Regions from separate parts of the Synechococcus sp. UW179A genome, predicted to be linked through region 2. Evidence: predicted binding sites of a transcription regulator. Region 2 holds the regulator's gene; the other holds the start of a gene.
The links. The regulator NtcA, encoded in region 2, controls nitrogen genes in cyanobacteria. The targets are predictions, from matches to a motif close to GTANCNNNNGNTAC.

Region 1 (4,381 bases), on a different contig from region 2:
CCCATGAGCTGACGCTTCCTGTACTTGCCATGAATGGATATGATAACCATTTTCACCATGCCACTTGCTCAAAAGGGTATAAGTAGCCAATGCAACATTATTGAATACTTGTGAACGGACTGGAAGATTTTTGTATCAATTGATAGAAATTTTTTTGTTTTTGCATCCCCTCCAATTTCTTTTTTGAAGTAAAAATAAATAAAAATGCTGAAATCAGTTTTGCCTTAGAAGTCAGCATCCCCTGTTAAGCATCCATGGTCTTGAATCACTTTGTTTAAGCCTAGGCTTAACTCTATTATCTATTAAATCTTCACCTCGAACAAGTTTAGGCTCTTTTGTGCTTGTTTTGAGTCGGAGTGTTCCCGTTAAAGTTAGAGGTGGTGAATAGACACGCTGCCCTGCTCCTCCGCATTTGGGGCAAAGAGTATTTTTTGATCGATCTTGAATTGTTGCCCATATTTCATACTGGCCGCAGTTGTTCTCTTCGCAGAGAAATTCATAAATAGGCATTGAGTCAATCTGATTAAGTGCTTTTATTAAGATAAGATTTTTTATTGCTAGCAGGGAAGTATGTCTTTGTCAAATATGGCCGTTGGCAATGCCAATGTGCAACATGCATTAGGAATATCTACGATGCCGCTTATTCTCCCTTCAACTGGCGCACAACTCAATAAAAGATATGCTTGTTCGCCCGTGTATCCAAATTTCTTCAGGTATTCAATTGTATTCAGACATGCTCGACGATAAGCGATATGAACATCCATGTAGTGTTGCTTACCTTCAAACTCGTCTACAGAAATTCCCTCAAAAACGAGATAATCACTGTAATGAGGTTCTACAGGGCTGGTTTTGAACATAGGGTTGATCATTCCGTATTTGGCGACACCTCCTTTGATGATGTCTACGTGAAGATCAAGATAACCCGACATCTCAATTGCTCCGCAAAACGAAATTTCACCATCTCCTTGTGAGAAATGGATGTCACCCATTGATAGCTTGGCTCCCTCAACATAAACGGGAAAATAGATACGTGTCCCTTTGGTCAGATTTTTGATATCGCAATTACCGCCGTGCTCCCGTGGCGGCACGGTCCTCGCTGCCTCATTGGCGATTCGATCGAATTCCTCAGCACCGACAGTTCCCAGGATCGCGCTGTTTGGGTTTGGTAAAGCTGCTAAGACCGGTTCGCTTCCAGATAATCCCGCACCGTAGGTTCTTCGATCAGGAGCTGTATTCACTAATTCTGTTTCTCTGCGATTCCATTCTTTTAAAAGTTCGTGGGATGGAGCGCAACCAATCAGGCCAGGGTGAGTAATCCCAGCAAATCGAACTCCGGGTATATGACGTGAGCTTGTATAGACACCTTGAAGGTCCCAAATCGCTTTTGCTGCTTTTGGATAATGATCGGTAAGGAATCCTCCACCATTTTCCTTTGCAAAAATTCCAGTAAATCCCCACTCGTCTCCTTGAAGTGCTCCAACTTCAAGAATGTCAACAACCAAAATGTCTCCAGGTTGTGCTCCATTGACCCATATTGGTCCACTAAGAACGTGAACAACTTCTAGGTTGACATCCGCTATGTCCTGTGGGTCGTCATTATCTTTAATTTGCCCGTCAGTCCAATCTTTACACTCGATTCTGAAGGTTTCTCCCGGGTTCACCGATGCAATTGCCGGAATGTCTGGATGCCAGCGATTATGCCCAGGCATTTCCTGCTGGTCCATTGATTTTGTGAGATCAACCTCGAATAATGTTTTAGGCATAATGAATTTTCAATATTTAATAAATAGCTCAGGCCATCTACATAAACTGTCAAAAGAGCTACATTATTTACTAGTTATCAATGACTTTATGGTATCTATGCCGGCTGCAATATTTGCCGTTTTGTGCTATGTATGAATATAGGAATGATAATCATTTTCGTTTGTGCGGTTCGGGCAGCGCTGTTGTGATTTTTTCTGGAATCATTTACTTCTGTTGCCTTGGCTTAATAGGATTGGCTGGTTTGGGTTATGAATTCTTGGCTTCAATGTTCTGATCGTTGAAGTCACCCTTTCTGCATAGATTTTGTGCCAATCTCTTTGCCCATGCGGGTGGTTTCTCTTTGCCTTTCGATATGTCTTCGCCGTTAAACTTTAATAATAGTTGCCACTCTGTATTTCCTCCTTCCTGGCCTGCATCACTTGGATTACTAATTGTCTTTCCATAAATGTTGTCATAATCAGGCCAGCCTTCCAGGCCAGGCATGCTGCAGATCGCGTTAATCTCGTAATGTGTGGTCCCTGCTGAAGGAGTTTCAATTTTTACTCCTCCGTCATAGAGGCCGTTTGGTTGGCCAGCTCGAAATGGTGCTGTTAGTACTACTTGAGCATCATCGGTCGCGACAAGAACCTCGCCGACTTTGGCACTTTTCGCTGGAACTTCATCGACTTGAGATTGATCATCGATTTTTTTTGGACTCGAATCGCACCCACTGGCAAGGCCCAATGTTGCCATGATGATGATGCAGCTCATCAGTTGATTTTTTTTGTTCATGCAGTTTGGATCTGATTGCAGAGGAATTGTTTAGAGGGCCAGATGCTAAGAATTGTCTCAATTTGGTCAAAGGGCTTTACTTTTATAGATCTTTTGAGCACTTTTGAATTGTAGTCTTAGCTACATGATTCGTTCACCTTTTTGTTTAACGCGAAAAGGCGCATTCACTTCAGGCCATGGAACGGGGACCTGAGATGCTTCGGATTTCTTCAATGACAACACTTACGTTTCGTGGCGTTCGCTATGAGCCGCGTTCCCTTCCGGTTGATAAGCCTTGTCAAACCCTCACTTACCGGAGAGCAACCTATCGAGTACGCCAGCTCGAGGCATCCCTCGCGGGTGACCTGTGTGTGCCCGACGGCTTCATCCGCTCAAAGCAGACGGCCAAACTGATTGGGGTTCCTTTGGAGTCATGCGCAACTAAGCACCTCGTGTATCGAGGTATTTCCTACTCAAAGTGTTAATAACACCGTTAACAAGAGCTCATTTTCTTGAGTTCTAAACTTATGGGATGTTGCAGATTTCAAAACAGTTAATAAGGCCGCCCGAACTTTGCATAGGCAGGTCTAATTATGATTGTTTCCTGCAGATGGAAGATTTGTTTTGAGTCAGCAGCTATTTAGATGGGCCTTGGAAGGATCTTCTGTTGGGATTTAATTTGATTCTACTAGAGTTTGTCGTTGATGTAAATAATTTCAATATTTTCAACTTGCATATGCAGTTTCTGTCGTTATGTCTCTTTTAATTGAGTGGTCGGCGACGTAGCCGCGAATATCGAGCATTTGTCCCTGTGGTGACATCTTCCACAGTTCAAGGCGTGCTTCTTTTGGAGCCTCGAACCAGAAGAACTCTTTCGGCATGACAACCTTCTCGAGGTAGAAATTATTTTGGCCTATGCATTTAACGATCACCATCTTGTTGGTCTCGTTCTGGTACACGCATTCAATCATCTGAAATTAAATAGAGTATCTTTAATTTCTCGAGGATTGATCTGTAAAAATGTCTAATCTATAACCAAACTCAAACTTTGTTGATATGAATTTTCTCGCTTGATACCAAACGCACTTATTGGGTAGTCGATGCAACATTTGGATTGGTTCGCTGTGTTACACCTGTTATTTCTTCCTCACTGATTGGTGAGGGAGGTCTCGTTTTTGCGGTACTCCTCAAGCTGCTGCTGTTGTTGATGCTTTGGCCTCAAGTTCGAGTCTTACTGGTGAATGGTTAGGACGCCTGAGTTTTATGGCAGTTGGTGTGTAACTCGACGACTGGTGGCCGACTCTGCCAGCTTTGGCAAGATCCATTGCAAAGGATGGGTTACAGCTGTTGAGTCTCGACCAGCTTGGTAGTTGATGAGCAATTGGTGATGCCAGCAGTCCGCTCAGGCTTGGACGCAGCAGGTCGGCAAAACGGTGGATCGCCAGTTCTTCGCCATGACGGTCGTAGGGAAGTCGATTGATGGCGGAGTCGAGTCCAAATTGACGAACCCTGTCCTCTCCGACACGCCGATACAGCACTTCCAGAGTGGGTAGCTGATCCATCGACATCACGCAGCCTTCATGCTCCATCAGGCTGCGCAACACAGTGCAGAAGATCTCACTGGCCATGCGTTGTAGACCTTCGTCAGGCTTGTCTCCAAGGCTTTTGTGCTTGTGATCAAACAGACCTAAATCCACCTGTGTGATCCGGCTGGGTGCTACGTGTCGATAGACCTCGGAGAGCAGTCCCATCTCGAGGCCCCAATCGGATGGAATCCGCAGGTTCATCGCCAGGTCGCGCGTGAAAGCAAACTCTCCAGCCAGTGGATAACGGAAGGTCTGGAGGTAGCGGAGATAGGGCAGTGCGC
Region 2 (4,381 bases):
CATCCTCTGTTGCCACCACTCGCCCTTCGATGACGCAGTCCCTGTCGCAATCAACCAAGACCAGGCCGCATTTGTTGCGTCCAGGGTCAACCGAGACGATCCGGCTCATGGGGTGACGTCCTGGCGCGTCGATGTTGGGCGCAGCCGGCGGCTCGGACGCAGCTCGATGGCAATGGGATCGGCGGTTTCACTGCGCCGCACGGCCACCGCTTCGAGTTCAACCCGTCCACCACTGCGTTCGGTCAGCTCCCGGGCAAGCGAGTTGACGCCATTGGCATTGAATTGAAGTCCTTGGCTGAGCGATCCCCGTCGGCGTACCTCTGCAAGGGTGGACGCCAGCAGCAGGTTGATGCGGTTTCGCACCGCTTCAGGACTGGTGTCCTGGCTGGCAAGAGTGGTTTTGGCCAGAACTTCTCCCTCAATGGTGATGGCCACATTGGGTCGAACATCCGGGAAGGCGTAAACCACGCGCTCACCACGCAGCACATTGGCCGCTGAGCGCAGCAGCACCACCCAGGTGCCTGGTTTTCGGATGGCTGTTTCCAGCCTTTCAATGTCCTGGCGGGGCACGAGGATGATCTGGCGATCAGGCGCCTGTCCAGGCAGAACTTTCTGATAGGCCTGCAGATTGGCTTCCCGCAGCACCTGGTCAATCACTTGGCGGGCTTGATCAGGACGATCCAGCTTGAGCGTGACGGTGGCCAGTGGCTGGCCACTGCTGATGGCCACATCGCCACGCCGTAGTGCCAGCAGGTTTTCCTCTAGTTGCTGGAGCTCCGCTTCGCCGGAGCTGATGCGTTCGCGCACCGCCCGAAGTTCATCGTCCGTGCGCTGGATTTCCGCATCGCGGTTGCGCACGTCTTGGCTGAGTCTCTGTCGTTCCGCCTCAAGTCGGCGCGTCTGTTCCTGCAGCGGTTGAAGTGTGCTGCGCAGCTCACCGGCCCGTGCCTGGGCATCAGCCAGGATCTTCCTGGCTTTGATTTCATCGGCGCGAGCCTGCTCGAGTTGTTGACGGGCCTTTTGTTGAGCCCTGCGGCTTCCTTTCAGATCGGAGCGGCTGCTGCGCAGTCGTGCTTCCAAGTCGTTGAGTTCAAAGAGGCCAACGCGCAGCTGACGGCTCACCAGCAGCATCAGACCCAGCGATAGGGCACTGATCAGGCTCCCCGTTAGCACTGTGATCACCACAGCGGTTTGACGTGGGCGAAGCCCAAAAAGGCTCAGCCGAGCCTTGCCGACCCTTGAGCCCAGTCGATCACCAAGGGTCGAGAGCACTCCCCCAAGGATCAACAGGGACAGCAGCAGAAGCCACCCGGTCACGGACGTTCAAACATGCGGCAGGCCGCTGAGGTGCTGCCCATCTTCACCTGTCGAGGAATTAACTGAAACGTTTGGCCAGCGCAATCGGATCCAGAACGGTGATTTTCTTGCGGTCAATTTCGACCAGACCTGAATTGCGCAAATCGCCAAGCAGTCGCGTGATCGTGACACGCGTGGATCCGATCGCTTCAGCGATGGCCTGGTGAGACAAACGCAGGTCAATGGTGATGCCCTGGGCCCCAGGCATGCCGAAGTCTCTGCAGAGGACAAGCAGAAAGCTCACCAACCGGGAGGACATATCCCGGTGTGTGAGGGTTTCGATCATGGTCTCGGTCTGCAGAATTCGGCTGGAGAGACCCTGCAGTAGAAGCAGTCCCACGCTGGTGTCCGCTTCGATTGCCTGGCGCACTGAGCTCGCCGGTGCTGTCACCATCTCGACTCTGGTGAATGCCACGGAGTGATAAAAGCGATCGGAGCGATGCCCGGTGAGTAGTGAGAGCACGCCGAACAGGCTGTTCTCTCTCAGCAGGGCAACGGTGATCTCTTCTCCCGACTCGTACACCCTCGACAGACGCACGGCCCCTCGTCGGATCAGATAAACGCGCTCGGCGGGGTCGCCAGGGAAAAAGATCGTCTTGTTCCGCTCCACCATTTCGGTGCTGGCGCCATCCAGATCACGGATCACTTCCAGCAGGGTTCGGCTGGCGGGGTTGGGCGCATTGGTCAGGCTTGTCTCTGTGGATCGCCCAGGTTGGGGAGCAGTCCGACTGAAGCCGCGCATTACTTCGGCCATGACCAACGCATCAATTCCGGGAAGTTACGGAGCGATGCGTTGTCACCCTGTAGCAACGCACACGGTTCTCCTGGCTCAGTCTTTATGGAGTGCATTCAGCTGTGCAGCCATGAGTTGCTTGAGCCCTGGTTCGGCAAGGTCCAGAAGGCTGTTGAGCTGCTGGCGACTGAATGGCGCACCCTCCGCAGTGCCTTGCAGCTCCAGCAGATCGCCAGCGTTGTTCATCACCACATTGAGATCCACATCGGCCCGACTGTCTTCGCTGTAGTCCAGATCGAGCAGGGGATGCCCCTCGATCAGGCCCACAGAGACCGCTGCCACTTGGTTGACAACAGGATTGCTGCTGATGCGGCCTTGTGCAAGCAGCCGTTCGCAGGCCTTCTGCAGGGCGAGCCATGCACCAGTGATTGCCGCAGTCCGAGTTCCAGCATCCGCTTGAATCACATCGCAGTCGATTAGCAGTGTGTTTTCTCCCAGAGCCTCCATGTCGATTGCGGCTCGCAGGCTGCGGCCGATCAGGCGTTGGATCTCCTGGGTTCGTCCTGACAATTTCATGAGTTCCCTGCGCTGACGATCAGGGGTGGATCCCGGCAGAAGACGGTATTCAGCACTGAGCCAGCCCAGGCCCTGATCACGTCGCCAGCGTGGGACGCCATCTTCCTGGCAGATGCTGCAAAGCACGGTGGTGCGTCCGGTGCGAACGATGACGGAGCTCAGAGCGAAGCCCATGGGATCCCAGTCGACGGAGAAGGTCCTGAGATCGGCGGGTTGGCGACCATCGTTGCGCTGGGTCTCGCTCATGGGGCAAAGGATCGGGATCTTGAGCCTGCCAGTTGGCGTAGAGACACCAGGGATGGTGTCAAAGGGATTGTGATTTGCATTTTCGCCGCTAGATTCGAATTCCGCTGGGTCGATTGGATTCAGTTACGACGGAAGCGACTGAGATGACAGCCAGCCTGAGCCCCAGCCATCGCTCCAGCGAACAGAGCGATGCCGATCAACGGGCTCTCAATCGTGCAGGCTTGCATCCCTTGCCCTCGCTCCAGCCTCATCAGCCCCTGCATCTGGTGGCCCCTGAAGGGCAGTTGCAGGTGCATACAGCCCCCTATCGAGGCAGTTTTGGCACGGTGCTTAGTCAGGCCCTGCGTTCCGCTGGGCTTGGCAGCCGTGTTGCAGTGATGCAGTTTCTCAAGGGTGGAGTTGCTCAGGGGCCTGATGCGGCAATTACCCTCTGTGATCGCATGGTCTGGATGAGGCCGGCGGTGATGGGTTGTCTTTCGGACCCGGCCAGCTCATCTGAATCCACGACAGTGGATGCTGTTCAGGCGGTCTGGCAGATCTGTCGCCGCCACCTGGCTAGTGGGGATCTCGATCAGTTGGTTCTAGATGAACTCGGTTTGGCCATTGCACTCGGCTATCTGAACGAAGCTGACGTGCGTGACAGCCTTGATGCACGCCCTGGTTCTATGGATGTGATCATCACAGGACCGTCGATTCCGGAATCTCTTATGGGCCTGGCAGATCAAGTGACGGAACTGCGTAGGGGTTTCTGATGCTTAAGAACGATCGTTGGATCACTGAACAGGCTGCAGCCGGCATGCTTGAACCCTTTCAGAGGGGCTTGATTCGTCATCTGGACCCTGAACAGAAGCTTGCACCTGTTCTCAGCTTTGGATGTTCCTCCTACGGCTATGACCTGCGTTTATCGCCTCGGGAATTTCTGATTTTTAAGCATGTTCCTGGAACAGTGATGAACCCCAAACGGTTCAATCCTGGAAACCTTGAACCCACAGAGCTTCACCATGATGACGATGGTGACTACTTCATCCTTCCGGCCCATTCCTATGGCTTGGGCGTGGCTCTAGAAAAGATGAAGGTACCGCCGAACATCACTGTGATCTGTCTCGGCAAGAGCACTTATGCACGACTAGGGATCATCGTGAACACCACACCTGCTGAGGCCAGCTGGGAGGGGCATCTCACGCTTGAATTCAGCAATAGCTCAGGAGCTGACTGCCGCATCTATGCCAATGAAGGCATCTGCCAGCTGCTGTTCTTTGAAGGTGATCCTTGTGACACCACCTACAGCGATCGCCAGGGCAAATATCAGCATCAACCTGAACAAGTGACATTAGCCAAGGTTTAAGGCCGACAAGATATGGATATCGCCTCTTCGTCAGGGCGCCAATCGCGCCTTGTGTAGGCGGTTTTTTTCGTACCAGTCAGCAAACTCAGGTGCCCAGCTCTGGAGATGCGGCCACATCAGGTCAC

Region 1: DXY31_RS17805 (DUF4278 domain-containing protein) is a predicted target of NtcA. The motif match lies at 2,646-2,659, and genes of this name have one in related genera.

Annotation. Positions count from the first base shown of each region.
Region 1 is NZ_UCNJ01000002.1:219,965-224,345, forward strand. It holds gene DXY31_RS01055 (formamidase) at 1-31, opposite strand, end outside; gene DXY31_RS01060 (FmdB family zinc ribbon protein) at 232-510, opposite strand; gene fmdA (formamidase) at 558-1,763, opposite strand; gene DXY31_RS01070 (hypothetical protein) at 2,011-2,514, opposite strand; gene DXY31_RS17805 (DUF4278 domain-containing protein) at 2,748-2,999, shown strand; gene DXY31_RS01080 (DUF1830 domain-containing protein) at 3,240-3,485, opposite strand; gene DXY31_RS01085 (glycosyl transferase) at 3,702-4,381, opposite strand, start outside.
Region 2 is NZ_UCNJ01000018.1:45,680-50,060, reverse strand. It holds gene DXY31_RS09225 (resolvase) at 1-109, opposite strand, end outside; gene DXY31_RS09220 (DUF3084 domain-containing protein) at 106-1,317, opposite strand; gene ntcA (global nitrogen regulator NtcA) at 1,376-2,110, opposite strand; gene rph (ribonuclease PH) at 2,186-2,911, opposite strand; gene DXY31_RS09205 (cob(I)yrinic acid a,c-diamide adenosyltransferase) at 3,055-3,663, shown strand; gene dcd (dCTP deaminase) at 3,663-4,256, shown strand; gene thyX (FAD-dependent thymidylate synthase) at 4,287-4,381, opposite strand, start outside.